DNA from 3 places in the Corynebacterium sp. NPDC060344 genome. Region 2 is predicted to be linked to each of the others. Evidence: predicted binding sites of a transcription regulator. Region 2 holds the regulator's gene; each other region holds the start of a gene.
What was found. Region 2 encodes LexA, which represses DNA repair genes until DNA is damaged. Its sites were predicted from a motif close to CGAACANNTGTTCG; they were not measured.
Positions count from the first base shown of each region.

Region 1 (10,027 bases), on a different contig from region 2:
GTTTCGCACCAGGAAGGCGCGCGTGAGCGGGCCGACGCCGCCCGGGTTCGGAGAGACCGCCCCGGCGACGTCCCAGACATCGGGGTGCACGTCGCCCGCGAGCTTGCCGTCGAGGCGGGACACTCCCACGTCGAGCACCGCCGCACCCGGCTTGACCATGTCCGCCGTGAGCATGTGCGGCTTGCCCGCCGCCGCGATGATGATGTCCGCCTGCTTCGTCTCCGCCGCCAGATCCTTCGTGCCCGTGTGGCACAGCGTGACCGTGGAATTCTCGCTGCGGCGCGTGAGCATCAGGCCGATCGGCCGGCCCACCGTCACGCCGCGGCCGATGACGCACACCTTCGCGCCGGCCAGCTCCACGCCGAAGCGGCGCAGCAGGTGGATCGACCCATTCGGCGTGCACGGCAGCGGCGCCGGCTCATTGAGCACCAGCTTGCCCAGGTTCACCGGGTGCAGGCCATCGGCGTCCTTGTCGGGGTCGATGAGGCCCAGGATGCGGTTTTCGTCGATGTGCTTCGGCAGCGGCAGCTGCACGATGTAGCCCGTGCAGGCGTCGTCGGCGTTGAGCTCGGCGATGACCGCCTCGAGCTCCTCCTGCGACGTCTCCGCCGGCAGGTCGCGGCGGATCGAGGAGACGCCGATCTGCTCGCAGTCGCGGTGCTTCATCTTCACGTAGGAGTGGCTGCCCGGGTCGTCGCCGACCAGCACGGTGGCCAGGCCCGGCGTCACGCCGGCTTCCTTCAGTTTCGTCACCCGGGCGGCGAGATCCTGGAAAATCTCGTCGCGATACAGTTTGCCGTCAAGCTTCGTCGCCGTCATGGCTCCCAGTATGGCAAAGCCGATCCGGAAAACCGTCACTTCCCTCCCGGGCCCCGCCTTTACTTCCCTTCCGGGAAACCCATCTGCCGCCACACCTCGTACGCCGCCACGGCGGCCGCGTTGGACAGGTTCATGCTCCGCCGCCCCGGGATCATGGGGATGCGGATCTGCTCCGTCACCCGCGGGTCCGCCAGCGCCTCCTCCGGCAATCCCGTCGGCTCCGGCCCGAACAGCAGCACGTCCCCGGGCCGGTAGTCGACGTCGGTGTGCCACTTCTCCCCGTGCGCCGTGAACGCGAACACGCGCCGCGCACCTTCCATTTCCCCGGGCTGCTTTGCGACGCCGCCGTCCCCGTGGCCGTCGTCAAGCATCCGAGAAGCCGGGCCCACCAGCGCCGTGAGCGCCGCGTCGAGCGAGGGATGGACGTGGACCTCCGCGAGATCGTGGTAGTCCAGGCCCGCGCGGCGGACGTGCTTCTCGTCGAAGTTGAAGCCCAGCGGCTCCGCCAGATGCAGCGCCGCGCCCGTGCCCGCGCACATGCGGATCGCGTTGCCCGTGTTCGGCGGGATCTGCGGGCTGGCGAAGAGCACGTGGCAAAAGGGGGCCGTGCTCGTGGGATCGGTGCTGGTGGTGCTGGCAGTGCTGGTCGTATTGGCGGATTCGGGAGAAGCGGTCACGGTGGGAAAGGGTACGCCGCGGGGCGGGTGCCAAAAGCCAGCCAGGTCCAATTCGGCGTTGGCGCTCGCGGCCTAGACTCAATTGGGCCCGCCACCGACCCCTCCCCGGTAAACCCACCTCGAATGGCGAAAATGGCCCGTTTTAACGGGTGGGTTAAGACATTCGAGGTGGGTTAGCGAGTGGGCGGGTGGGGTGGGGCAAGGCGAGCCGGCCCCGGCTAATCGTCGACGCCCGGGGCACCGGCCTTCATCTCGGCGATGCGGGCATCGAGGAGCGACAGGTTCGGCGTGGTCACCAGCCCATGACGGCCGAGGAAGTCGAGCAGCGCCGCGGCGATGAGGCGGCGGCTCTTCGGCTTGGCGTACTTGTGGCCCTCGCCGGGAACCTGCAGGTACTCGGTGGGCACGCCGCGGGCGCCGAGGGCGTCGCGCATCTGCAGCGACTCGCGCTCCGGGACGTTGGTGTCCCACTCGCCGTGGATGAACAGCACCGGGGCGGTGATGTTCCCGGCCTGGTTCAGCGGCGAGACCTGCCGCAGCAGCTCGGCGTCGTGGTACGGGTAGCCGTATTTCGGGTACGCCGCCGACGCCAGCCACGGCTCCGTGGAGCCGTAGTAGGACTCGAAACTGGTCATGCCGCAGGCGTCGACGACGGCGCTGAACAGCTCCGGGTAGCGCGCGGCGACGAGCAGCGACAGGAAACCGCCGTAGCTGCGGCCGCCCAGCGCCAGCCGGTCCGGGTCGCCGATGCCGGTGTCGACGAGGAAGCGGGCGGTGTCGGCGACGTCGTCGATGGCGGCGAAGCGCCCGTAGCGGTCGTCGGCGTGGAGGAACGGCCGGCCCGCACCCGACGAACCACGGATGTTCGGGGTGAAGACGGTGACGCCGGAGTCGACCAGCGTGGTCAAAATATCGTGGTTGACCGGCCGCGACTGCAGCTCCGGGCCACCGTGGAGGTGGATGTACACCGGCTGCGGGCCCGCGGCGTCGTCGCCTTCGCCGTGGTAGAGCCAGCCCGACAACTCCAGGCCGTCGCGGGCGGTGAAGTGGACCAGCTCCGGGATGTAGTTCTCCTGCGCGCGCTCGGCGATGCGGCGCGTGCGGTCGACGTTAATCGGCTCGATCTTGCCGGTCCTGGTGCGCATGATCTCCACCGTCGGCGGCAGATTCGGGCCCTCCACCGTCAGCGACAGCAGCTCGCCGTCATCGGTGATGGACAAATCCGAGGCGACCATGCCGGGAAGCTCAACCGACCGGCGGACCAGCACCTTCTGGTCCTCGCCGAGGGTCAGCAGATCCAGCAGGGAAACGCCGGAGGTGTTCCACAGGACGGCGGCGGTGGACAGGTCCTCGCTGATGACGAACTCGTCGACGTCCGAATCCGCGTTGCCCACCATCTCCTCGGCGGTGACCTCCCGGCCGTCGACGGCCACCCGCAGCACGCGGCGGCGGTCGGAGGAATGGTCGGAGCACACGATGACGGTCACGCGGCCGTCGGCGGCGGTGGTCTCCTCGCGCAGGATCGTGCCGGCGTCGGTCATCGCGCCGGGTTCGGGGCGCAGCAGCGGCAGCCACGTGCCGTCGGGCTTGACCAGCAGCAGCTCGCGGCTGCCGCGGGGGCCGACGCGCATGAGCGCATGGCCGGCCTCGGCGGAGACCAGCAGCGAGTCGGTGCGCCGGTCGAGCACCGTGTAGTCGCCGGTGACGGGGTCGACCAGGCGGCCCTCGGTGATGCCGTCGGCGGCGACGGCGTCCATGGCCAGCTTGTCGCGGTCCCATTCCACCAGCGTCGTCTTCGCGTCGCCGGACAGCTGCAGGCGCTTGGCCCCGGGCACGGCGGGGTCGGTGGACACCAGCCACGTCTCCAGGCGCTCGGTGCCCAGCGGAGAGACCTCGCAGGCGATCCAGCGGGCATCGGGCGAATGCAGCACGCGGGTGACGGGGCCGTCGACGGGCAGTTTCACCGTCCGCTCGTCGCCGAGGCCGTCGTCGGTCAGCGCCACCTGCACGGCCTTCGGGTAGCCGCGTTCGCGCACGACGTACGCGATCGCGCTGCCGTCGGGCGCGAGTGAGGAGCCGTAGGTGTGCCGCATACCCGCCGATCATAGGAAAGCCCCCGGAGGCGGCGGCGCTGCGCCCCTGGATTGCGCCCGTGGCGCCCGGGGCGCCCGCGTCACCGGAAGTCCCGGCTGCGCCCGGCGACGACGGGCGCGGCGACGGCGTCGCGCAGCGGGGTGAGCTTGTCGGCGACGATGGTCACCGCCCCGGAGGCGTTTTGGGCGATGCCGCGCACCACCAGCGCCCGTTCGGTGGTGGCGATGGTGCGGAACCGGTTCCACAGCCCCGGGGTGCACAGGACGTTCATCAGCCCGGTTTCGTCCTCCATCCCCAAAAACACCACCCCGCCGGCGGTGCCCGGCCGCTGCCGGTGGGTGACGATCCCCGCCACCAGCACCCGCGACGAGTCCTCCACCGCCCCGAGCCCCGCCGCCGGGACCACGCCGAGCGCGTCGAGCTCCCCGCGCAGCCGCGCCACGGGGTACTCCTCCGGGGTGACGCCGGTGCCCGCCAGGTCCGCCGCGGCCAGCTCGAATTCGGTCATGCCGGGCAGCGCCGGCGCGGAGGCCACCGTCAGCCCGGGCAGCATGCCCTCGTGTTCCGTGGCGGCGATGCCGGCCGCCCACAATGCTTGACGACGATCCATGCCCAGACATTCCAGCGCCCCCGCCCTGGCCAGGGCCTCGACGTGGGCGACGGTCAGCGACGCCCGGCGCGCCAAATCGGCGACGTCGGCAAAGGGGCCGGTGCGGAAAGCGCCGGAGGCTTCCCCGGCGCCGCCGCGTGCGGAGACGATGCGCTGCGCGGCGGCGTCGCCAAGCCCCGCCACCGACCCCAGCCCCAGCCGGATCCGGCCGCCCGGGCAGTCGGGCTCCACGCCGGAGACGTTGACGTCCGGGCCGTCGCAGCCGACCCCGTGGCGGCGGGCGTCGGCGACCAGCGACTGCGGCGAATAGAAGCCCATCGGCTGCGCCCGCAGCAGCGCGACGCAGAACTCCGCCGGGTAGTGGTGCTTGAACCACGCCGAGAAATACACCAGCGACGCGAACGACTGCGCATGCGATTCCGGGAAGCCGTAGGCCGCGAACGCCACGATCTTGTCCCACAACCGGTCCGCGACCTCGCCGACGATGCCGTTGGTCTCGCGCAGGCCGTCGAGGAATCGGGTGCGCAGCGCCTCCATCCTCTCCACCGAGCGTTTGGCGCCCATCGCCCGGCGCAGCGAGTCGGCCTCCGCCCCGGAAAAGCCGGCGGCGTCGACGGCGACCTGCATCAGCTGCTCCTGGAACAGCGGGATGCCCAGCGTCTTGCCCAGCGACTTCTCCAGCACCGGATGGTCGTACGTCACCTTCTCCAGCCCGTTGCGCCGGCGGATGTACGGGTGCACGCTGCCGCCCTGGATGGGGCCGGGGCGGATCAGCGCCACCTCGACGACGAGGTCGAAGAACTCCCGCGGCCGCAGCCTCGGCAGCGTGGCCAGCTGCGCGCGCGACTCCACCTGGAACACCCCGACGGCGTCGGCGCGCGAGAGCATGTCGTAGACCGCCTTTTCCGCCACGTCGATCTCCCACAGCCGCACGGTCCGGCCGTGGTGTTCGGCCACGAGGTCGATGCAGTGGTGGATCGCCTCGAGCATGCCCAGCCCCAGCAGGTCGAACTTCACCAGCCCGGCCGCCGCGCAGTCGTCCTTGTCCCACTGCACCACCGACCGGTTGTCCATCCGCGCCCATTCCACGGGCACGACGTCGGCGATGGGCCGGTCGCAGATGACCATGCCGCCGGAGTGGATGCCCAGGTGGCGGGGTTGCCCGCGCAGCCCTTCGGCCAGTTCGGCGACTTGGCCCGGCGGTTCGGCGGTCTTGTTCACCCATGCGTCGATGACGCCGGGCGCGTGCCCCAGCGCGCGGGCGGCGTCGCGCAGCGCACCGCGGCGCCGGTAGGTGATCACGTTGGCCACCTGGGCGGCGTTGTCGCGGCCGTAGCGGCCGTAGACGTATTGGATGACCTCTTCGCGCCGCCCGGATTCGATGTCCAGGTCGATGTCGGGCGGGCCGTCGCGCTCGGGCGACAGGAACCGCTCGAACAGCAGCCCCGCCGAAATCGGGTCGACGTTGGTGATGCCCAGCGCAAAGCACACCACCGAATTCGCCGCCGAGCCGCGCCCCTGCGCCAGGATGTTCTCGCGCCGGCAGAACTCGCAGATGTCGTGGACGATGAGGAAATACCCCGGAAACCCCAGTTCATCGATCACGGCCAGTTCCCGTTCCAGCTGGCTCCAAGCTTGCTTGACGACGTCCGGTGCACCGCCCCCGCCGGGGGCTCCGCCCATCTCTTCGCCCACTTCTTCACACAAACCTTCACCCAACCCGGCGGCCGGACCATAGCGCCGCAGCGCGCCCTCCCGGGCGATGTGGGCCAGCCACGAGGATTCGTCGTGGCCCTCCGGCACGTCCCACGCCGGCAGATTCGGCGCGATGAGGTCGAGGGTGAACGCGCACTCCGCCGCCACCTGCGCCGTGGCCTCCAGAACACCGGGCAGGTGGCCGAACATGGCCTCCAGTTCCGCGCCGGAGCGCAGCCACGAGCCACCGGTCGGCGGGAGCTTCGGTTCGTGGTCGTCGAGCGACTCGCGCTGCGCCAGCGCATGCTTCGCCCCGGCCACCCGCGCATCCGACGGCGTCGCCGCCGTCGCCGCCGCGCCCGCCACCTGCCGCAGTCCATGCTCGGCGGCCGCCGCGGCCAGGTCGCGCTGGGCATCGGCGGCCGCCGGGGTCAGGTCCGCGTGATGATCCACCGCCACATGCTCCGCACCGAACGCCCCCACCAGATCCGCGAGATGCGGCAGCCAGGCGACGTCGGCCAGCACCTGCCACTGCCCGCCGGCGGCCCGCGCCAGCTCCTCCAGCCCCGGATACCGCGCGACGCCCTTCTCCCCGCCGGACATCAGCGCGTCGTTGATGGCGTGGCTGAGCCGCCGGTAACCCTCCGGCCCGCGGGCCAGCACGGTCAGCGGCGCCTGCGGCAGGGACAGCTCCGCCCCGATGATCGTGTCCAGCCCGGCCTCCGCCGCGGACTCGGCGAACCGCGCGACGCCGTAGAGCCCGTCGCGGTCGGCGATGCCCAGCGCCGTCAGGCCCAGCCGCACGGCATCGTCCACCAGATCCGCCGGATCGGACGCACCGTGCAGGAAGGAATAGCTGGAGCGGCAGTGCAGATCGACGCCACCGGCGCCCGCCACCGCATTCGACCGGGCATTCGCTTCCCCATCCGCAGCTCCACCACCAGCTCCCCGACCATCACTCGCCCCCGACCTCCGCTGCCCGTTCATGCCGTAGCCCGGCGTGAGCTTCCCCACCGACTTGCCCGACAGGATCCGCTCGATGCGCGACCAGCTCAGGGGGCCGTCACGGCGCGACCCGGCGGCACCGGCGTCTGCGCCGTCGCCATTGCCGGCACCAGCACCGACGCCAGCATCGGCGCCTTCGCCGATGCCTCCCGCGGAACCCCTCCACACGCTCATGGCCCACACGGTAGACCCGGGCGCGGATAAACGCGAACACTCATTCGAACATGCCAGGTCGAAGGGATTCTATCGGCCGCTGGGCGGCCGTCGCAAAGCAGAAAGCACACCGCCGGCGAGCCTTCCCGGAGCCGGCCCGATGAACGCCACTTTCCACTCGATCCGCCCAGGGTGCTACGCTGATCCCACAACAAGACAGCTTGGTCTATTCGCGAACCGCGCGACGGGCCCCCACTGCAAGGAGAAGCACATGGCATTGCGACGATTCGCAGCCGGCGCCGTCGCCCTGGCCTTCGCGGCCACCGGCCTGGTGGCCTGCGGCAACGACGAGCCCGCCGAGCCGCTCGCCGAAGGCGACACCATCCGTATCGGCACGACCGACTTCGAGAAGGAGGCCTGGAAGGTCTTCGAGGAGAAGGCCGACGAAGCCGGCATCGATATGGAGATCGTGCCCTTCACCGAGTACCCGCCGGTGAACACCGCCCTCGACGAGGGCGAGCTCGACGTCAACCTGTTCCAGCACATCAAGTACCTGGCCCAGTACAACGTCGGCGCCGACTCCGACCTCACCCCGATCGCGTCGACCGAGATCGTCCCGCTGGGCCTGTACTGGCAGGGCGGCGACAAGGTCGAGGACATCGCCGACGGCACCGAGGTGGTCATCCCCAACGACTCCACCAACCAGGGCCGCGCCCTGAGCGTGCTGGAGAAGGCCGGCCTCATCGCCCTGAAGGGCGACTCCGCCAACCCGACCCCGCTGGACATCGACGCCGAGAACTCCCGCGTCTCCGTCACCCCGATCGACGCCGCCCAGACCCCCGCCGCCTACGGCGAGGGCACCCCGGCCGTGATCAACAACACCTTCCTCGATCGCGCCGACATCGACCCGAACTCGGCGATCTTCAAGGACGACCCGAACGACGCCGCCGCCGAGCCGTACATCAACGTCTTCGCCACGACCCAGGCCAACAAGGACAACGAGCAGCTGAAGAAGCTCGCCGAGATCTGGCACAGCGACGAGGTCACCGAAGCCGTCGCCCGCGACTCCCGCGGCACCTCCATCCCGGTCACGCGCCCCGTCGCCGACCTCGAGGCCATCCTCGACGCCGCCGAGAAGGACGCCCGCGAGAACCCCGATGCCGAGTAATTCCGGCACCGCCTCCCAGCTCGACGCCACCGCCGGCTCCGCTTCCGCGAAGTCCGGCACCCGCGTCGAGCTGCGCGGCGTTTCCAAGGTCTTCGGCTCCGGCAAGAACGTGACCCGCGCCCTCGACGACGTCACCGTCGCCGTGGAGCCGGGCGGCGTGCTGGGCGTCATCGGATACTCCGGCGCCGGCAAGTCGACGCTGATCCGCCTGATCAACGGCCTCGAGTCGCCCACCTCCGGCGAGGTGCTGCTCGACGGCACCGACATCGCGGGGCTCAAGGAGAAGCAGCTGCGGGAGGTCCGCCGGGACATCGGCATGATCTTCCAGCAGTTCAACCTGTTCACCTCCCGCACGGTGGCCGGCAACGTCGCCTACCCGCTGGAGCTGGCGGGCATGGGCAAGGCCGAGCGCAAGGCCCGCGTCGCCGAGCTGCTCGACTTCGTGGGCCTCGGCGACCGCGGCGGCTCCTACCCGGAGCAGCTGTCGGGCGGCCAGAAGCAGCGCGTCGGCATCGCCCGCGCGCTGGCGACGAACCCGTCGCTGCTGCTCGCCGACGAGGCCACCTCGGCCCTCGACCCCGAGACCACCGCAGACGTCCTCGAGCTGCTGCGCGAGGTCAACCGGAAGTTCGGCGTGACCATCGTGCTGATCACCCACGAGATGTCGGTGGTCCGCGCCATCGCCGACCACGTCGCGGTGATGGAAAACGGCCGCGTCGTCGAGCACGCCACCGTTCACGATCTCTTCGCCCACCCGACCACCGAGGTCGGCCGCCGCTTCGCCGCCACGGCACTGCGCGACCGCCCGGAGGGCCGGGAGCTGGATTCCGCGGTCGGTTCGCTTGACGACGGTGCCGCCGCCCTGGTCACCGTCCGCGTCGACGACGACGTCCCCCTGGGCCGCGTCCTCGACATCGCGCGCGCCGAGGGGCTCGACGCCACCGTGGCGCACGGGTCCGTGACCAACGTGCAGGCCCGGTCCTTCGGCCGGTTGACGCTGCGCCTCAGCGGCGAGGACGCCGCGGCGGCTGCCGAGCGGGTCGTCGCCAAGCTCAACGAGTTCACCGACAGCGAGGTAATCCGATGACCGCAACCACGACCGCCGCCGCGGCGTCCGCGACCACCGAGATCCTCGCCCGCGACACCGACTGGGGCCAGCTCGGCCCGCGCATGTGGGAAGCCTTCGGCGAAACCCTGTGGATGGTCGCCGTGACCATGGTCATCGGCGGATTCTTCGGCCTGGCGCTGGGCGTGCTGCTGTACGTGACCCGCGCGTCGGGCGTGCTGCCGTCGGGGCCGCTGTACACGCTGCTCAACATCGCCGTGAACTTCGTGCGGCCGATCCCCTTCATCATCCTGGTCACCGCCGTCGGCCCGCTGACGAAAATCGCGGTGGGCAAGACCATCGGCACCGAGGCGGTGATCTTCGTCATGGTCATCGCGGCGTCGTTCGCCGTCGCGCGCCTGGTGGAGCAGAACCTCATGGCCATCGACCCGGGCGTCATCGAGGCGGCCCGCGCGATGGGGGCGAGCCCGTGGCGGATAATCCGCACCGTCATCGTCCCCGAAGCGCTCGGCCCGCTGATCCTGGGCTACACCTTCGCGTTCATCGCGGTGGTCGACATGTCCGCCATGGCCGGCTACATCGGCGGCGGCGGACTCGGCGACTTCGCCATCGTCTACGGCTACCGCGCGTTCGACTGGAACGTGACGCTGGTGACCACGCTGATCATCATCCTCATCGTCCAGGCCGCCCAGCTGGTGGGCAACTTCCTGGCGAAGAAGGTCATGCGCCGCTAGCCGCGG
Region 1 covers NZ_JBHXCS010000003.1:62-10,088, reverse strand. Annotated here, with positions in the region: gene ACFWGD_RS05025 (bifunctional methylenetetrahydrofolate dehydrogenase/methenyltetrahydrofolate cyclohydrolase) at 1-819, opposite strand, end outside; gene ACFWGD_RS05020 (tRNA (cytidine(34)-2'-O)-methyltransferase) at 879-1,496, opposite strand; gene ACFWGD_RS05015 (alpha/beta hydrolase family protein) at 1,715-3,589, opposite strand; gene ACFWGD_RS05010 (error-prone DNA polymerase) at 3,670-7,074, opposite strand; gene ACFWGD_RS05005 (MetQ/NlpA family ABC transporter substrate-binding protein) at 7,325-8,221, shown strand; gene ACFWGD_RS05000 (methionine ABC transporter ATP-binding protein) at 8,211-9,308, shown strand; gene ACFWGD_RS04995 (methionine ABC transporter permease) at 9,305-10,021, shown strand.
Region 1: ACFWGD_RS05010 (error-prone DNA polymerase) is a predicted target of LexA. The motif match lies at 7,108-7,121, and genes of this name have one in related genera.

Region 2 (10,027 bases):
CGACCCGCATGCGCTGGTCAACCCCGATTCGCATGACGTCGACGCCGCCGCGTTCCCCGATCTGTGGCAGCAGGGCACCCTCGATTTCCGCCTGTCCTACCGCTTCGAGCCCGGCTCCGACGACGATGGCGTGACCCTCCACGTCCCCGTTCCCCTGCTGGCCGGACTGCGCGACGAGGGCTTCGACTGGCTCGTCCCCGGCCTGCGCCAGGAGCTGGTGGAGTCGCTGATCCGCACGCTGCCGAAGGCTTCGCGACGGTCCGTCGTCCCCGCCCCCGACTTCGCATCCAGGGCGCTGGCGTCCATGACGCCGTATGCCCGGCCGCTGCGCGAGTCGCTGGCCGACGCCCTGCGCCAGCTCGGCGGGTCCGGGATCAACGCCGGCGACTTCGACGTGTCCAAGTTGCCGCCGCACCTGCGGTTCAACTTCGCCACCGTCGACCGCCGGGGGAAGATCACCGACCAAGACAGGGATCTGAAGGCCCTGCAGCACCGGCGCGCCGGCCAGGTGACCACGGCGGTGTCGAAGGCCGCCGGGTCGTCGGAGCATGCCGCGGTGAAGGAGTGGACGGCCGACAATCTCGGCGCCGTGCCGGAGACCGTGGAAAACACCGTCGACGGCCAGAAGGTCACCGCGTATCCCACGCTGGTGGCCACGAAGGACGGCGTGGCCGTCAAGGTCGTGCCCACGGAAGCGCAGGCCAAGGCGTCGCTGGTCACGGCGACGCTGACCATGTTGCTGCGCGATTGCACCGTGCAGGCCAAGTCGATGGTCAAGGGCCTGCCGCTGCAGCAGCGCGTGGCCGTCGATGCGTGGCCGCATGGTGGTGCCGAGGGGCTCGTGGAGGATTGCCGCGTCACCGTCGTGCGCGATCTGATGATGGGAGCCGGCGGTCCCGTGCGCGATCCGGAGGAGTACGCAAAGCTCCGCGACGCCGTGAAGCCGCAGGTCCCCGGCCAGGTGCGCCAGCTCGTGGTCGGCATGGCCAAGGCGCTGCCGGCGTATCACCGCGTGGTGTCGCAGCTGAACGAGTGGGACGGCCCGGCCATCGACGACATGCGCGCGCAGCTGGAGTTCATGCTGCCCAAGGGCGCGGTCGCCCGGCACGGGTGGGCGAACCTGCGCCATCTCCCCCGCTATCTGGAGGCGATGGAGGTGCGCTTGGCGGACATGGCCACCGATCCCGACCGCGATGCAGAGCTCGAGGATGAGGTCGCCGAGGTCAACGAGCACCTGGCCGCGCGCCTGGCGAAGCTGCCGGAGGCGCGGAAGAAGTCCGCGGCCGTCCGGGACATCGGTTGGATGATCCAGGAGTTGCGGGTGAGCTTGTTCGCGCAGCGCCTGGGCACGGCGCGCACGGTGTCGCCGCAGCGGGTGAAGAAGGCCATCGACAAGCTGCGGTAGCCGGTGACCGTGCCCGGACTGCGCGTCTTACGTGCGGTCGTGGCGAAGCGACAGGATCTCGTTTTCGAAGTCCTGCGCCGAGCTGAACGACTTGTACACCGACGCGAAGCGCAGGTAGCCGACTTCGTCGAGGTCTCGCAGCGGTTCGAGGATGGCCAGCCCGATGTCGTTGGAGTCCACCCGCGGGGTGCCCTTGGACCGGAGGGTTTCCTCCACTTGCTGGGCGAGCAGTTTCAGCGCTGCTTCGGGGACCTCGCGCCCCTGGCATGCCCGCCGCACGCCGCGGATCACTTTGTCGCGGCTGAAATCTTCGACGACTCCGTCGCGCTTGACGACGATCAGCTGCGACCGCTCTAGCGTGGTGAATCGTTTGCCGCACGCCAGACACTCGCGCCGGCGGCGGATGGTCATTCCATCGTCGATGAGACGGGAGTCGATGACCTTGGTTTGGTCGTGGTGGCAGAACTGGCAATGCACGTCGTCGAGCATACGGTGCCCGCGCCCCACGCCCCTACTGCTGGTGAGCGGCGCCGACGTAGGTCGGGGCCGGTGCCGTCTCCGGGGCGGGCGCGCCCATCCCGGAGAAGTGCAGCATGAGGCCGAACACGGCGCCGACGCCGGCGACGACGGCCATCGAGGTGCGCGTGCGGCGCACCCCCTGCACCGGGCCGCGGACGGCCGAACGACCGTCGCGGACGTGCCCGATGTTCGAAACCCCGTGGGTGGGCGCAGAAGTGAGGGCCGTTCGTCGTGTGTTCGGACGGCGCGACGCGCCCGAAACACCGCCGGGGCGACCGTTCGACGGACGACGGGTCGTACGGACCCGCGTTCGATCCGTCGCGGCACCCGTTCGAACATCGGCGGCGGCGCGACGACGCCGCACGGCGGTTCGGGCAGCCGGGCGAACCGCAGCAGCATCGTTCTCGAGCCACGAGGGAACCTGATCCCCGGACTCCGTGGAGTCCACGTCATGCCAGTTCAGGGTGGCGGTGCGGTAGTCTTCGATAAAAGCGGTCATCGGTTGGTTCCTTCCATCCGGTTACTCGCGAGCATCATACGAAACGGTTTCGAAAATCCCGGTCGCGGTCACTGCACGAATGTTCGACTGCGTTGCTGTGTTCGATTTATATCACCGCCCCCGGATCCCGTCCAGACATGGGGGCAAAAACTTCGAACAGTTGTGCCACCCCCGCACGATTTGGTGTAGGGTCGTGTTCGAACGGCAGGCACGAGCGAGGCAGGTCCGATCGCGCGCATGGCCGATCGACCTGAGCACGACGACATCGAGCACCGGGGCACCCGAGCCCCGTGCACCCGAGCATTAGTCACCCGAGCACTACGCAACCGAGCACGACCGAACCCGGTGGGAGTGGAAACATGGCCGATAAGAAGCAGCCGCACAAGAACACGTTGACGGACCGACAGAGGCGCATCCTGGAGGTCATCCAGGACGCGGTGTCCCTGCGGGGCTACCCGCCGAGCATCCGGGAGATCGGTGACGCGGTCGGGCTGAACTCCACGTCGTCGGTGGCCTACCAGCTCAAGGAGCTGGAGAAGAAGGGCGCGCTGCGCCGCGATCCCCACAAGCCGCGTGCGGTCGACGTCCGCGATCTGAAGCAGAAGCTCGACAACCACGCCGGCAAGCCGGGCCCCAAGCCGAAGTCGGCGTCGGTCCCGGTCGTGCCGGAAGGCGCCACCGCCCCGACGTATGTGCCCATCGTCGGCCAGATCGCCGCCGGCAACCCGATCCTGGCAGAGCAGAGCATCGACGAGCACATGGCGGTTCCCGCAGAGCTCACCGGTCCGGGCGAGCTGTACATGCTCCGCGTCGTCGGCGAGTCGATGGTCGATGCCGGCATCTTCGACGGTGACTGGGTCGTGGTGAAGTCGCAGCAGACGGCCAACAACGGCGATTTCGTCGCGGCGATGATCGACGGCGACTCGGACAGCGAGGCCACGGTCAAGGAGTGGCACGAGGATCGTTCGGGCAAGTGGCTGCTCCCCCACAACGACGCCTTCGAGCCGATTCCGGTCGACGGTGGGGTGACCATCCTCGGCCGCGTCGTCAGCGTCCTGCGCCGTCTCTGATCCACCACCCGAGAAGGGGCCCGAGCACCATGTGCTCGGGCCCCTTCTCATGCATTCGGTGCGCCAGCCAGCATGTGGTGCGCGAGCCAGGCCTCAGGCCCCGCTTCCACCGCGCGCACAGGTTGGCGGGGAGCAAGCCGGGGAAGCCCCCATTCAATCTCAGAGTTTTCGCGGCCGTGAATCCGGCCTCAACCTGCAGGAGATTGAATTCTTGACCCCCTATTTCTTCAAGCTCAGAGTCCGCGTGCCCCTCGGAAAGGGCGCGAAAACCCTGAGATTGAATTGATGGGTCGATTCCAACTGAATTCAGCGACCATCCATGCATTCACGGCCCCACGCGGCGGCGCGGGACGTCCGTGACGAGCCTCGACGGCCACGGTGAGCCGCGACGTGGACCGCTACCCCAGGCCGAAAACGGAGCGCGCGGCTACTCCAGGCCGAAGACGGAGCGCACCGCGGCGCGAGCGGCATCGGCGTTCGGCGCATCCAACGCCGCACGAGCGGCGTCGGCACACTGGGCGGCGGTGACCTCGGCGAGCTGGGCCCCCACGCCCGGCAGCGCCGTCGCGGCCGCCGACAGCGAGTTCACCCCGAGGCCCACGAGCACGCAGGCCAGCAGCGGATCGGCCGCGGCTTCGCCGCACACGCCGACCGGGGTGCCGGTGAGCTTGCCGGACCGGCACGTCATGTCGATCAACCGCAGCACCGCCGGCTGCCACGGATCCGTGAGGTACGCCAGGTGCGGCGACAGGCGGTCGGCGGCCATCGCGTACTGGGTCAGGTCGTTGGTGCCGATGGAGACGAAGTCGAGAACCTTCATCAGATCGTGGCTCATCAGGGCCGCGGCGGGAATCTCGATCATCGCACCCGGCGTCAGGCCGCGTTCGCGGCAGAGCCCGGCGAACCACTCGGCCTCTTCCAGGGTCGCCACCATCGGCGCCATCACCCACGTCGGGGCCTCCGCTCCGCGGCCCGCCTTCGTGCCGGCCAGTGCGATGGCGTCGAGCTGGCGTTCCATGAGCCCCGAGTTCGACCGCGAAATGCGCAGGCCGCGCACGCCCAGCGCCGGATTGTCCTCGTCGCCGAGATTGGCGAAGGCGATCGGCTTGTCGGAGCCCGCATCGAGCGTGCGCACGACGATCTTCGACTCCGGGAACGCCTTGAGCACCGTGGCGTAGATGTCCGCCTGATTCTCCACCGTCGGTTCCGTGGCCGCCGACAGGAAGCAGAGCTCGGTGCGGAACAGGCCGATGCCCTCGGCCGCGCCGTCCGCGGCGATGCGCGCGGCATTGCCGTCGCCGACGTTGGCCAGCAGCTGCACGTGTTCCCCGTCGGCGGTGCGCCCCGGACCCGACCACGCCGCGATCTTGTCGGCCATCCGCGCGGCCTCGTCCACCGCCGCCTGCGCGACCGCCGGGTCGGGGTCGGCGGTGATCTCCCCCTTGGCGCCATCCACCAGCGTCAGGGTCCCCTGCTCGATGACGCGCAAGCCCGCGCCCGCCGCCACCGCGCACGGCACGCCCAGCTGCCGGGCGATGATCGCCGTGTGCGACGTGGGCCCGCCCAGCGTGGTCACCATCGCCACGAACAACTCCGGGTCCAAGGTGGCGGTGTCGGCGGGCGACAGGTCGTCGGCAAGCAAGACCGACGGCTCGATCACGGCCGGCAATCCCGGCTCGTCCTCGCCGCGCAATTCCGCGATGACGCGATCGCGGATGTCCTCCAGGTCCGTGGTGCGCTCGGCCATGATCCCGCCGGCGGCCTTGAACATCTCCACGAACTTCTCGATCGCCGCCATCGTCGACGACTCCGCGCCCACCCCGGCCTTGATCGACTTCACCGCGGCCCGGTGCCACCCGCGGTCCAGCGTCAGCTTCGAGGTGGCCAGGAGCACCTCGGCCGCGTTGCCCTCGGCACGGCCGGCGCGGGCGGCCAACCGCTCGGACACCGCCGCGGCCGCCGCCCGGAAGCGCTCGATCTCGGCCTCGGCGTCGCCGGCATGCGGCTCGCCCTCCGGCGGCAGCGCGGGACGCGGCCGCACCCACACGGCGGGCGCATACCCCACTCCCGGGACGACGGCGGTGGCCTTCAACGTGGTGGACGACGGCATGGGCTCTCCTGGACTACGGAATGGATCGATTCACCCGCTGCGGGCGAGGCCCGAACGGAAACTCCTTGCGCAAAATCTTACTCCACATTTCCCACATTGAAACCCAATTCTCGCTTGACTTTCCAACATATTCGGGCATGATTGGAGGGAGCCGAGTGTGTGGTCGCGGCGCCAGCCGGAATCGGTTACGTCCAGGCCACCACACGTAAATACCGCCCCACCCCGGATCGCAGAATCGGGCAATCGACACCCGATTGGGCTTGATTCGGCCCAAACGCAGGAGACGACCGTGTACGCAGAAGAACGCCGACGCAAAATCGCTTCATTGACGGCCGTCGAGGGCAGGGTCACGGTCTCGGATCTGGCGCACCATTTCGACGTCACCGCCGAGACCATCCGCCGCGACCTCGCCCAGCTCGACGCGGAGGGTGCGGTCCACCGCGTTCACGGCGGCGCCGTCGCGGCGAAGTCGTTCCAGACCGTCGAGGTCAGCGTCGACGCGCGCAAGAAGGCGCAGAAGGACGCCAAGCGCTCCATCGCCCGCGCCGCGGTCGATTTCCTGCCGTCCTCCGGCGGCGGCGTCTTCCTCGACGCCGGCACCACCACCGAGGCGCTGGCCGAGCTGATGGCGGCGTTCCCCGAAGAGCGCCACTGGTCGGTGGTCACCAATTCCCTGCCCAGCGCCCTGACGCTGGCCGGCGCGCCCTACATCGAGCTGCAGCTGCTCGGCGGCCAGGTCCGCGCCATCACGCAGGCCGTCGTCGGCGATGCGGCGCTGCGCTCCCTGGCGCTGATGCGCGCCGACGTCGCGTTCATCGGCTCCAACGCCCTGACCATCGACCACGGCCTGTCCACGGCCGACCCGCAGGAGGCGGCGGTCAAGAGGGCGATGATCACCAATGCCCGCAAGGTCGTGGTCATGTGCGACTCGACGAAGCTGGGCCGCGACTTCCTGGTCAGCTTCGCCGCGCTCGACGACATCGACGTGGTCATCACCGACCCGTCGGCCCCGCAGGCCTTCATCGACGAGCTGCAGGACCATGACGTGAAGGTGATCGTCGCCCGATGATCCTCACGCTCACCGCGAATCCCTCGATCGACCGGACGACCACCGTCAAGGGCCGCCTCGAACGCGGTGGCGTGTTCCGGCTGGCCATGCAGTCGGACGTGCCCGGCGGCAAGGGCGTCAACGTCTCCGCCGCCGTCGCCCACGCCGGCCACGACACGCTGGCGCTGTACCCGGCGGCGAGCAACGGCCGCTTTTCCCGCCTGCTCGCCGAGACGGACATCCCGCACGAGCCCATCGACTTGCCCGACGAGGCCCGCGTCAACCTGACCATCGTCGAGGACGATGGCACGACGACGAAGCTCAACACCCCGGGCGCGCTGTTGTCCGGCGTCGACGCCGATCGCGTCCTCGAGCGCCTGGCCCACCATGCGCCGCAGGCGACGTGGGTGGTGCTGGCCGGGTCGCTGCCCCCGGGCGCGCCGGTCGATTTCTGGGCCACCTGCGTGCGCCGCGTCCGCGAGGCCAACCCGGATGCCGGCATTGCGGTGGACACCTCCGATGCACCGCTGCTGGCGCTGGGCGAGGCGTTCCCGGCCGCCGCGCCGGAGGTCATGAAGCCCAACGGCCTGGAACTGGGCCAGCTCGCCGGCCTCGACGGCGATGACCTGGAGCGCCGCGCCTCCGACGGCGACCTCGCCGCGGTCGTCGCCGCCGCCCGCACCCTCAATGCGTCCGGTGTCGGGGAGGTCCTGGTCACGCTCGGTGCCGCGGGTGCGGTGCTCGTGCTTGCCGACGGCCCGGCGTTCGCCGCGACCCCTCCCCCCATCGTTCCGCTGTCGACCGTCGGCGCCGGGGACAGCTCGCTGGCCGGGTATCTGCTCGCCCGCGAAGACGGCATCGACCCCGCAGGCGCGCTGGCCCGCGCCGTGGCCTACGGGTCGGCCGCCACGTCCCTGCCCGGCACCACCATCCCCCGCCCCGACCAGACGAACCCGGGCGCTGTGGCCGTCCGGGAACTCTGACTCTCCCCCACTGCACGAGGAGTCCCCAATGTCATCCCAGGTCATCCTGCCGGAGCTCGTCGAACTCGACGTCGCGCCGGGCGGCACCCCGGAGGCCGTCATCCGGCATCTGGCCGCATTGGTCGCGGGCGCGGGCCGCGCCGCCGACGCGGACGAGCTTGCCGACGACGCTCTGGCCCGCGAGGCGAAGTCGGGCACCGGCGTGCCCGGTGGCGTCGCCATTCCCCACTGCCGGTCGGAGTCGGTGACCGAACCGACGCTGGCGTTCGCGCGCCTGACTCGCCCGGTCGATTTCTCCGGGCCCGACGGCCCGGCGGATCTGGTCTTCCTCATCGCCGCGCCCGCCGGCGGCGGCAAGGCGCACCTGAAGATCCTGTCCAAGCTCGCGCGCGGGCTGGTGAAGAAGGACTTCCGCGCCGCGCTGCGCGGTGCGGCCACGCCCGACGAGATCGTCGACGTGGTCAACGCCCGCATCGCCGGGACCGCCCAAAAGACGGCCTCGGAGCCGACCTCCGCATCCGAGCGCTCCGCGCCCGTGCCCGTGGCGGCTTCGACGCGGGCGACCCGCATCGTCGCGGTGACCGCCTGCCCCACCGGCATCGCGCACACGTACATGGCCGCCGACTCCCTGGCCCAGATCGCCGCCGAGCGCGACGACGTCGACCTCGCGGTGGAAACCCAAGGCTCGTCGGCCGTCCAGGCCCTGCCCGCCGAGACCATCGCCGCCGCCGACGCCGTCATCTTCGCCACCGACGTCGGTGTCAAGGACCGCGACCGCTTCGCCGGCAAGCCGGTCATCGAATCCGGCGTCAAGCGCGCCATCAACGAACCCGCCGCCATGATCGACGAGGCCATCGCCGCCGCCGGCGACCCGAACGCCGCGCGCGTGGCGGGGACGGCGGGCGGCGGCGACGCGGAGTCGTCGTCAAGCACCACCGCTTCCTCCCTCGGCTGGGGCAAGCGCATCCAGCAGGCGGTGATGACGGGCGTGAGCTACATGGTGCCGTTCGTCGCCGCCGGCGGCCTGCTGCTCGCGCTGGGCTTCCTATTCGGCGGCTACGAAGTCGCCGGCGTCGCCGACCGCGTCTCGCAGGACTACACCCTGTGGAACCTGCCCGGCAACCAGATCCCCATGGCCGACGGCACCGTCACCGAAGTCGAGCGCTCCGGGCTGCTGCTGTACCTGGGCGCGATCCTGTTCGCCACGGGCAACTTCGGCATGAGCGTCATCGTGGCCATCCTGTCGGCGTTCATCGCCTTCGGGCTGGCCGGCCGCCCCGGCATCGCGCCGGGCTTCATCGGCGGCGCGATCTCCGTTGCCATCGGCGCCGGCTTCCTCGGCGGCCTGGTCACGGGCATCGTCGCCGGCCTCATCGCCCTGTGGCTGACCACGCTGCGCGTGCCGCGCTGGCTGGCGTCTCTCATGCCGGTGGTCATCGTGCCGCTGGTCGCCTCCGTGGGCGTCGGCCTGCTCATGTTCCTGTTCCTCGGCCGCCCGCTGACCTCGCTGATGAACGCGCTGGCCGACTGGCTAGGCGGCATGTCCGGCAGCTCCGCGATCCTGCTGGGCGTCATCGTCGGCCTCATGATGTGCGCCGACATGGGCGGGCCGATCAACAAGGCCGCCTACCTCTTCGCCACCGCCGGGCTGTCCACCGGCGACACCGCCTCCATGCAGGTCATGGCAGCGGTCATGGGCGCGGGCATGGTGCCGCCGCTGGCCATGGCGCTGTCGTCGGCCGTGCGCCCGGCGCTGTACACGCGGGCCGAGCGCGAAAACGGCAAGGCCGGTTGGCTGCTCGGTGCATCGTTCATCTCCGAGGGCGCCATCCCCTTCGCCGCCGCCGACCCGCTGCGCGTCATCCCGTCGATCATGGCCGGCGGCGCCGTCACCGGCGCGCTGTCCATGGCCTTCGGCGCCGCGTCGCGCGCCCCGCACGGCGGCGTGTTCGTCTTCTTCGCCATCGACAACGTCCTGGCCTGGTTCGCCGCCATCATCGCCGGCGCCATCGTCGGCGCGGTGCTGGTCAGCGCGCTCAAGCAGCTGTGGCCCCGCAAGGTCGCCGGTGCGGCCGCCGATTCCGGCGCCCCGGCCGGTTCCCCGGCCGACGCAGCCGAAGCTCCGCCCGCGCAGCCGGCTTCCGCGTAAAATCGACAACCGATACCTTCCACCGAAAGGACCACCACACATGGCCTCCAAGACCGTGACCGTCGGCTCGACCGTCGGCCTGCACGCCCGCCCCGCCACCCTCATCGCCGATGCGGCGGCGGAGTACGACGAGGAGATCCTCATCGAGCTCGTCGAGTCCGACGACGATGACGAGCCCGCCGACGCCGCCAGCTCGCTGATGATCATGTCCCTGGGCGCCGAGCACGGCGATCAGGTCACGGTC
Region 2 covers NZ_JBHXCS010000001.1:155,327-165,353, forward strand. Annotated here, with positions in the region: gene hrpA (ATP-dependent RNA helicase HrpA) at 1-1,405, shown strand, start outside; gene nrdR (transcriptional regulator NrdR) at 1,433-1,882, opposite strand; gene ACFWGD_RS00725 (hypothetical protein) at 1,917-2,060, opposite strand; gene lexA (transcriptional repressor LexA) at 2,783-3,493, shown strand; gene ACFWGD_RS00735 (phosphoenolpyruvate--protein phosphotransferase) at 3,921-5,603, opposite strand; gene ACFWGD_RS00740 (DeoR/GlpR family DNA-binding transcription regulator) at 5,893-6,672, shown strand; gene ACFWGD_RS00745 (1-phosphofructokinase family hexose kinase) at 6,669-7,634, shown strand; gene ACFWGD_RS00750 (fructose-specific PTS transporter subunit EIIC) at 7,663-9,783, shown strand; gene ACFWGD_RS00755 (HPr family phosphocarrier protein) at 9,824-10,027, shown strand, end outside.

Region 3 (10,027 bases), on a different contig from region 2:
TGATTTTTCCGCTTCCCGACGGCATCTCCCCCGGCCCCGTATTTTCCGCCCTCCTCGACGGCACCCGCGGCGCCTGCGTGTCCGACGCCCTGTCCTGCACCGAATTGCCCGCCGCGGTGCGCTCGATGCTGGTGGCGGAGTTGGGGCGGGCGGGGCTCGTCGAAAAGCACCGCGACCCGGGCCCGGTGACCCTCATCGGCCGCGATGGCCTGCGCCCGCGGCTGGCCGACGCGCTGCGCGTGCGCGGATGGCAGCCGGTGTCGCGCCTGCCGGATGCGGGGACGCGGCGGTGGATCGCGCGCGAACCCGTCGACTCCGTCGGCGCGGTGGTGCTCACCGGCTTCGAGGTGCCGGACGCGCCCCTGCTGGCGACGCTGCGGGGGCGCGGCATCCCGCACCTGTCGGTCGTGCTTCGCGACGGTGCCGGCGTCGTCGGCCCCTGGGTCCCCGACCCGCAGGCGCCGTGCCCCGCCTGCGCGGAAGCCCACCGCGCCGACGACGATCCCGCCCGCCGCGTGCTGGCGCTGCAGCTGGCGGGGAGGATCGGGACGGCGCCGCCGGAGACGGTGACCGCGACCATCGCGACGGTCGTGGCGCAGCTCATTGCCGTCGGACCGGATGACGACGGCATGCGCGGGCCCTCCGTCCTGCGCGGCGCGGAGACCGTGGTCGACCCGCTCGGGGCGGCCGGCGGGGTGCGCCCGCTGCTGCCGCATCCGCAGTGCCCGGTGTGCACGGGGGCGCGATAGCGGCACAATGGCCCCCATGAGCGATCAGTCGGTGTCCGGGTCCCCGTTCCGCCGCGCCGCGCGGTTGGCGTCGGTGCCGTTGTCGGCGGGTGCGCGGGCGCTCAATCCCCGCAGCCGGGCGACGAACCCCCGCAAGACCGCGGAGCAGTTGGCGGCGGTGCTCGGGGAGCTCAAGGGCGGGGCGATGAAGGTCGGGCAGGCGCTGAGCATCTTCGCGCCGATCCTGCCGGATGAGTTGGCGGAGCCGCTGTCGGGCACGTTGCGGTCGTTGCAGGCGGAGGCCCCTCCCCTGCCGGCGTCGTCGGTGCACCGGGTGCTGGACCGGCAGTTGGGCACCGCGTGGCGGGATCGTTTCCTGGAGTTCGACGATGTCCCCGTTGCCGCCGCGTCGATCGGCCAGGTGCACAAGGCGGTGTGGTCGGACGGGTCGCCGGTGGCGGTGAAGGTGCAGTACCCGGGCGCGGACAAGGCGATCCGGGCGGATCTGCGCCAATTGAAGATGATCACCCCCATCCTCCAGCAGCTCGAGGACGGAATGAACATGTCGGATCTGGTCGACGAGATCGCCGACAACGTCCTCGACGAGCTCGACTACCGCATCGAGGCGGACCACCAGCGCGCCTTCCACACCGCGTTCGGGCAGGGCCAGGAGCCGCGGCTGCACGTGCCCAAGGTCTACGCGTCGTCTCCGAAGGTCCTGGTCAGCGAGTGGGTCGAGGGCGTGCGGCTCGGCGAGATCATCGACCACGGCACCGAGGAGCAGCGCTCGCGGGCCGCGGAGGCGCTGACGGTCTTCGAGTTCGCCTCCCCCGGGCTGGTGCAGAGGATGCACACGGACCCGCATCCGGGAAACTTCTTGCTTTCCGACGACGGCGTCCTCACCGTCATCGACTTCGGCGCCTGCATCCACGTGCCCGAGGGTCTGCCGCGGCCGTTGATCGAGTTGGTCGCCGCCGTGGTGGATGGGCGCAGGGAGGATCTGCTGGATTTGGCGGTCCGTCATGGCTACGTCACCGGTGGCCGGGAGAAGGATCTGACGCCGGAGGAGGTCGAGGCCTTTTTGCTGCCTTTCGCGGAGCCGTTGTCGCAGGATGATTTCGTGTTCACGGTGGCGTGGTTGAAGCGGGTGATGGGGCCGTTCATGGATCCGTCGTCGCCGCAGTCGAAGTTGGGCCGGAAGTTCGGGATGCCGAAGCGGTACATCATGATCCACCGCATCCTCGCCGGTGCCGTCGCCGTGTTGTCGCAGTTGTCTGCGCCGGCGCCGTATCGGCAGGTGATCGCGGAGCATTATCCCGAGATGGTGGGGTTGGGCGGGGCGCGGTAGCGTCTGCGGCATGCGTCCGCAGGAGTTGTACGGCCAGGTGGGGATGACCCACGAGGGGTTGTCCGGCATCGTCGACCAGGTCCGCCAGTTGGTGGCGTCGGCCGAGGTGTGGGATCGGGGTTCGCTGACCGTCGACGATTCGTCGGTGATCACCCCCGCAGAGGCCGCCGATGCGGTGGCCGAGGAGCTGCGCGCCTGCGCCGATGCCCTCGACCTCGCCATCGGGCATGCCGAAGCCGCCTGGTCCGCCAGTTCCCGCATCGGCGACGGTGGGTAGCTGCCCACTAAAACGGGACCTCCGAGTCCGAGCCCAAGTTCGTGTGCGGGTCCGGCGGCACGGGCGGTACCGGTGCGGAACCCGGGTCGGCATCGATCGACGCCCGGTGCATCGGCCGGCGGCGCTCCGCGGATTCTGGTGGCGAGACTCTCCAGAACGCATCGGCGTCGGGATCTTCATCGGCGGTCCACCCGAACCACGACCGGGACGTTTGACCGGGAGTGCCGGAGTGGCCGAACTCATTGGGACTTCCCCACGATCGGGATTCCCAACCCGGATCCCATACCGAGTCATCGGCGGCCGGCCACCCGTCATCGGCGGCATCGGCCATGCACCGCGCTTCTTCGGCGACCTCCGGATCCGGATCATTGAGCGGACCGGCGGTGTATTCGGCCATCGCCCGCTCATACTCGGCGAGGTCACGGGTGTACTTCCGCAGTGCCGCGTCCACTTCCGCGCGCTGCATGGCCGCCGCGGCGTCCGCCTCGGCGCGCATCCGGCGGAGATTGTCCCCGTGGATGGTCGTCGCCAACCGGGTGGCCCGCTGATCGAAGGTCTGCCGCTTGATGTGCGCGATCGGACCGTGCGGCACCGACGTCGCGAACGCGGAGCCGGTGTGGTCGAACCAGTCCACCGAACCGTCGTCGTTCATCACGGCGTTCCAGTGGCGGCTGGTCTTGAGGTTGTGGTGATGCTGGCACAGGCACTGCAAGTTCCACGTCGCCGTCACGCCGAGCTGATTCGAGCCGTCGCCGGCGACGAATGCCGCACCAGACGCGTCGGGGTCGTAATTGATGACGTGGTCGATCTGGCACCTGTGCGCCGGCACATCACACCCCGGGAATCGGCAGCCGCCATCGCGGGCACGCACCCGCGCCTTCTGAGCATCACTGGGCACATACCCGTCGACCTGCGAATCGGCCGATAAACGGACGTCCTCACAGCGCTCGAGCCATTGCCGGGTCAGGTACTTGGGCAACCAGCCGGCGCCGTCGAGCCAGAGGCGCAGCTCGCCACTCCCATCCCCGCCGCCGTCACCGTCGAGGGTCGCATTGGCATCGGCGTAGACGTTCATGGTCACCTTCGCTCCGGCGAAATCGCCGCGGGACATGGCCATGAGAGCGTCGGCGAGGGTGCAGTCCTCGCCGGCCTTGATCTTCGCGTCGCGGATGGCGCGGAGGGTGGCCTCGAACTCGGCGAGGCGGTCCTTGCGCATCCACACGTCCATCTGCCCGAAGTCGCCCCAGCCATCATTGAGGATGGACACCGACTCCGACTCCAGGGCCTTCTTCTCCTCCTCGTCGGGCGGGGTGGAAATGGGTTCGACGGCCTCGACGATCTCGCGCAGCCGTCGGGAGAAGACCTTCGGCCCCGGCAGCGCCTGAAGATCCTTCGTCGGACGCAGATACGCGAGGATCCGCTCCTCCACCTGCGCAATGTGGTCGTCCGAGACCGCGATGATGGCATCGGCGATCTTGGCCAACCGGAAATGCGGGAGCGCCCCGGAGCGGGCGAACTCGAGGACCTTCGGCATCCGGGCGAACATCATGCCGACGTCGCAGTGCCTTCCCGCCCAATGCCTGGTCAGCCCCAACCGCGTGGCGACGGACGCGATGTGGGAGTCGACGTCGGCATCACCATCCGGGGTGACGGCGACGGACAGGTCGACGTCGGCGATGTTGCGCACCCGCCCGATGGCGGCCACCGGTTCGTCGCGTTCGGTGACCCACCTTTTGCGGGGTCGGGCGGGTATCTCTTGGTCGTGGTGGTGGTCCGGATCGTCGTGCTCATCGGCTGCGTCATGGTCGAAGGCCATGTCGGTTCCCCCGGTAATGCGAGTACGGATCAAAAGTGGTTCTGCGCGTGATCGCTGAAACTGATCTGCCCTGATCTACCCTGCTTCACCATTGATCATACACGCGTTCGAGCGCGTAAGAAGCAAACAAAAGGTGAACGTTGGGTGATTTTCCGCACTGTACACGCACAATCATCCCACCCCACACCGTACAATGTTCCACCCCACTGGATCGAACGTGACTTCTACTCATGGCCGAACAGCCTGCGCACCATCCCGTCGTCAAGCACGCACGCGAAAGGCCCGCACCCGCCGCAACTGCGGCAGGATGCGGGCCCGGAAACGACGCTACAACTGGGCGGAAACGGCCTCGCCGAGCGGGACATCGCCGTCGAGGAAGGCGATCTCGCGGCCGCCGTCCCCCGCGAGCTCGTCGAAGCGACCCACGCAATGCGCGATCATCGCGGCGACGGTCGCGCGGGCGGTGGTGCGCTCGACGTCGGCGGGGACCTCGGAATCGTCGCCGACGTGGACGTTGCCGGCGGGTTCCTCGGTGAGCGCGCCCGGCTTCAGAATCACGTACCGCAGCCCCGACCCGCGCAGATGCTCGTCGGCCGCGGCCTTCGCGTCGGCGTAATGGACGAAGGGATTGTCCTCCGGCACGCCATGATCGGGCCCGGCGCCCCAGTACGACACCATGACGTACCCCGCCCCGCGCGGGCAGGCGTCCATCGACGCGATCGCCGCGACCTCGTCGACGCGCTTCGTCCGCTCCGGGCTGCCCCCGCCGGCGCCGGCCGACCAGACGACCAGGTCCGTGCCCTCGAGCAGTGCCCGCCAGCCGCCCTCGTCGAGCCGTTCGACGTCGACGACGTGCGGCACCGCGCCCGTCGCCTCGATCTCCGCGGCATGATCCGGGTTGCGGATCACCCCGACGACCTCGTGCCCCGCGGCCGCCAGCAGCGGCAGCGCACGCAGCGCGACTTTTCCATGTGCTCCGATGACGTGGATTCGCATGGCCCCACGCTACCGATGGTTGCTTTACGACGCCGCGATCAGCGCGAGCAACTGCGCCCCGAACCGTTCGAATTTGACGGGCCCGATGCCCGGCACGGCGAGCAGCTCGGCCGGCTCGGAGGGGCGGGCTTCGGCGATGGCGGCGAGCGTGGCGTCGGAAAAGACGACGTAGGCGGGCACGGACATCTCGCGGGCGGTTTCGGCGCGCCAGGCGCGGATGGTCTCCACCAGCTGCGGGTCGACGTCGGAGGGGCACGCCGAGCAGCGGCCGATGATGCGCTCGGCGTTCGTGGCCAGGCGACCGCCGCACGTGCGGCACTGCGTCGGCTTCTTCTTCGCCGGGGCCGGCGGTGCGGCGGTGGCCAGGCCGGGGACATCGAGGCCCTCGAGGAAGCGGCTGCGGCGGCGGGTGCGGCGCCCGCCCTCCTGCCGCGACAGCGACCACGACAGTTCCAGATGCTCGCGGGCGCGGGTGACGCCGACGTAGAGGAGGCGGCGCTCCTCCTCGACCTCCTGGGCGTCGTCGCCCTTCTTCAGCGCGTGCTGGATGGGGATGTTGCCGTCGGTCAGGCCGACGAGGAACACCGCGTCCCACTCCAGGCCCTTCGCCGCGTGGAGGCTGGCCAGCGTCACGCCCTGCACCGTCGGCGGCTGTTTGGCCTGCTGGCGGGTGCGCAGCTGGCCGAGAAGGCCCTCGATGCGCAGTTCGGGGTCGGCGTGGACGAGCTCCTCGCACAAGTCGGCCAGGGCGCCGAGCGACTGCCAGCGTTCGCGGGCCTGGGCGCCCTCGGGCTCCTCCTTGGTCAGGCCGAGCGGCACCAGCGTCTGGCGCACGATGGAGGTCAGTTTCCGGCCGACCAGGGTCTCGCCGGTGGTGCCGGCCGTGCCGTCGCCGGAGGTGGCCACGTCGGGCCGCCGCGCCACGCGGATCAGCTCGGCGACGGCCTGCTTGATCTCGGGGCGCTGGTAGAAGCCTTCGCCTCCGCGCACCTGGTACGGGATGCCGGCTTCGCTCAGCGCCTGCTCGAACACGGCGGACTGGGCATTGACGCGGTAGAGCACCGCGATCTCCGACGCGGGCACGCCCGAATCCATGAGCCGGCGGATTTGCCTGGCGACGACCCGCGCCTCCTGCGGTTCGTCGTCGTATTCGGTGTAGCCCGGCTCGGGGCCCTCGGGGCGCTGGCCGATCAGCTGCAGGCGCGAACCCGCGAGCCGGCCCTTCGCCTTGCCGATGACCTCGTTGGCCAAATGCACCACCTGCGGCGTCGAGCGGTAGTCGCGCTGGAGGCGCACGACGGTGGCGTCGGGGAAGCGCCGCGAAAAGCCCATGAGGTATTCCGGGGTCGCGCCGGTGAACGAGTAGATGGTCTGGTTGGCGTCGCCGACGACGGTGAGGTCGTCGCGCTCGCCGAGCCACGCGTCGAGCACGCGCTGCTGCAGCGGGGTGACGTCCTGGTACTCGTCGACGACGAAGCTGCGGTACTGAGCGCGGAATTCCTCCGCCACCGCCCGCGAGTTCTCCATGGCGCCGGCGGTGTGCAGCAGCAGGTCGTCGAAGTCGAGCAGCATGCCGTCGGGCGAGGTCTTCATGTCCTCGTAGGTGCGGTAGGCCGCCGCGAGCTTGTCGGCGGGCACGGGGGCCACGCGGCCCCGCTTGTCGACGGCCCCCGCATAACTTTCAGGGGTCACCAACGAGGCTTTCGCCCATTCGATCTCGCCCATGACGTCGCGGATGGTCTCCTTGCCGGAGTCGAGCCCGGTGGCGCGGACGGCGCGGGCGACGACGGAGAATTTGTTGTCCAGCAGGCGCCACGGCAGATCGCCGGCGACCTGGGGCCAGAAGTACCGCAGCTGCCGCAGGGCGGCGGAGTGGAACGTGCGGGCCTGGACGCCCGTCGAACCCATCGCGGTGAGGCGGTCGCGCATCTCGCCGGCCGCCCTGGCCGTGAACGTCACGGCGAGGATCTTCTGCGGCTGGACGAAACCCGAGCGGATCAGGTGGTCGATGCGGTGGGTGATGGTGCGGGTCTTGCCGGTGCCGGCGCCGGCCAGGATGCACACCGGGCCCAGCGGCGCCGTCGCCGCTTCGAGCTGGTCCGGGTCGAGGGCGACGGCCCCGCCGAATGCGGGGTTACTTTGCGGCATCCGGATCGGCTTCCTCCTTGAGCACGCGGCGGACGTAGAGCAGCCGGTCGCCCGGCTCGACGGACTCGCACTCGGGCGAATCGATGCGGTACAGCTCGCCGGAGCGCACGACGCCCAGCACGATGTCGGCCAGGTGGCGGGGGTTGGCGCCGATCTCTTCCTCGGTGACCAGGCGCTCGGCGACGGAGAAGCCCTCGTCCGGGCTGAGCAGATCCTCCATCATCTCCACCACCGACGGGGTGACGGTGGCCAGGCCGAGCATGCGGCCGGCGGTTTCGGACGAAATGACCACCTGGTCCGCGCCGGACTGGGTGAGCAGGTGGCGGTTCTCGGACTCGCGCACCGACGCCACGATGGTCGTGCCGGGGGCGATCTCGCGCACCGACAGCGTCACCAGCACCGCCGTGTCGTCCTTGTTCGGGGCGACGACCACGGACCGGGCGCGCGGGACGCCGGCGAGCTTGAGCACGTCGGCCTTCGTCGCCGACCCGTGGACGGTGACCAGGCCGCGCACGGCCGCCTGGTCGAGGGCGTGCTGGTCCTTGTCCACGACGACGATCTGCGACGGGTCCGTGCCGTCGGCGAGCAGCGCCGCGATGGCGGAGCGGCCCTTGGTGCCGTAGCCGATGACGACGGTGTGATTGCGCATTTGCTTCCTCCAACGCTGGATCTGCAGTGCCCGGCGGGATTCCTCCGTCAGCACCGTCAGGGTCGTGCCGACCAAAAGGGCCAGGAACACCACGCGCAGCGGGGTGATGACCAAAATGTTCAGGATGCGGGCCCGCTCGGTCACCGGCGCGATGTCGCCGTAGCCGGTCGTCGACAGCGACACCGCCGAGTAGTACAGGGCGTCGACGAAGGTCAGGTGCTCGGAGTACCCGCCGCGGTCGGCGTAGACGACGATCGCCGCGATGAGCAGCATCGCCAGCGCGTAGCTCAGGCGCCGCACGATCAGGCGCCACGGCCCCCTCCGCGCGGCCTCGGGCATGCGGATGACGCCCAGCAGGGCATGGTCCGGGAGGTCGTCCAACTCGATGTCGGCGCCGAACCGATCGCGGATCTTGTCGCGCACAGTCAGCTACCTTTCCTCGTCGTCGTGTCGGCGACGAGCTCGCGCATCGCCTCGTCCAACTCTAGCCGGTCGGGCAGATCGCGCCCGGCCGGTTCCACGGTGACGTCCTCGGCGATGTAGTGGAACGCCGCGCGCACGTCCTCGGGCCGGATGTCCTCCCCCGCCGCCGCGCGCCGGTCGGCCCAGGCGATGCGGTAGACCGCCAGCTGCAGCGCCGCCTGCCGGGCCTTCTCGCCCACCGGCCGCCGCCCCGTTTTCCAGTCGACGACCATCCACTCCCCGCCGATGCGGAACACCGCGTCGATGCGGCCGACGATGCGCCGCCCGCCGACGCCGATGTCGAACGGTTCCTCCACGAACTCCGGCGCCAGATCCGCCCATCGGCTCCCCGAGAACTTCTCCTTGAGCGTGTCGACGGCCACGTCCGCCACCTCTCCGTCGTCGTCCGCCCCGGCGAACAGGTCATCGTCGTCAAGCAACGCCGCGGAGCCGAAGCGATTCTCCAGCCAGGCGTGGAACGCGGTGCCGCGGCGCGCGAAGCGGTTCGGCTTGTAGGGCAAGGGGCGAGCGCGGCGGCGCGCGAAGGCCTCCGGATCGGCGCGCAAAGCCTGATACTCGCTGGTGGACAGCTGCACCGGCATGGGCACCGACACCGACTCGGCGCGGGCGCGGCGGCGCTCCTCGAGGAGGATGGAGACCTCGTCGTCCCAGAGGCGGGAAATGTCGCCGTCCAGTGGAGCTGGAGCTTGATTCTCCCTCACCAGTTCCGCCGCGCGCTCGAGGGCGGCGCGGCGCTCGCGGTCGGGGGCGGCCGGCCAGACGACGCCTTCCGCGTCGGGGATGGGCAGGGGCTCGTCGGAGACTTCGTCGACCCAGATCTCCACGGCATCGGGGCGCAATGCGCGCAAGGACGTCAGATGCGCGGAGGGGCCGTCGGGCTTCTTGCGGCCGGGCGTCATCCGCTGGCTGCCGGAGACCAGCAGCGTGTCCTCCGCACGGGTGAGGGCGACGTAGAAGAGGCGGTCGGCCTCGGCGACCTTCGCGTCGCGGTACTGCGCCTTGTGCTCGTCGAGGGCGGCGGCCAACTCGCCCTGGGTCTCCGCGTCCGACGTGTCCAGCACGGGCGCGCCATCGCCGGATTCGCCGTCGCCGACGGCATCGGAGGGCAGCAGCTGGGCCTTGGTCAGCCACGTGTCCACCATGACCTCGTCGTAGACGGAGGCGCACACGTGCGGCACCGCCACGACGTTCCACTCGAGGCCCTTGGCCTTGTGCACGGTCATGATCTCGACGCGATCGCCCTTCATCCGGGTCTTGCCGGGCTCCAGGCCCTTGTCGTGGGCGGCGGCGCGGTCCAGGTAGCCGAGGAAGGCCGGCAGCTCGCCGCCGAGGCGCCGGGAGAAATCCGCGGCGACCTCGGTGAACCTGTCCAGGTGCACGGTGCCCGCGCCACCGCCGGCGGCGGCCTCGACGCGGATGCCGAAGGCCTCCTCGATGTCGGCGATGAGCTCCGGCAGCGGCTTGCGCAGCGAGAACCGCCGCAGGTTGCGCAGCACGGCCGACAGCTCGCCGATGCGGCGGCGGCCCTCGTCCGAGTAGCCCGGCGCGGACTCGCCCTCGTCGCGCAAGGCGGGGTCCGCCA
Region 3 covers NZ_JBHXCS010000003.1:134,772-144,798, reverse strand. Annotated here, with positions in the region: gene ACFWGD_RS05595 (TOMM precursor leader peptide-binding protein) at 1-749, shown strand, start outside; gene ACFWGD_RS05590 (ABC1 kinase family protein) at 766-2,076, shown strand; gene ACFWGD_RS05585 (hypothetical protein) at 2,087-2,353, shown strand; gene ACFWGD_RS05580 (HNH endonuclease signature motif containing protein) at 2,361-4,169, opposite strand; gene ACFWGD_RS05575 (NAD(P)H-binding protein) at 4,497-5,165, opposite strand; gene ACFWGD_RS05570 (ATP-dependent DNA helicase UvrD2) at 5,190-7,313, opposite strand; gene ACFWGD_RS05565 (potassium channel family protein) at 7,300-8,385, opposite strand; gene ACFWGD_RS05560 (UvrD-helicase domain-containing protein) at 8,388-10,027, opposite strand, start outside.
Region 3: ACFWGD_RS05580 (HNH endonuclease signature motif containing protein) is a predicted target of LexA. The motif match lies at 4,266-4,279, and genes of this name have one in related genera.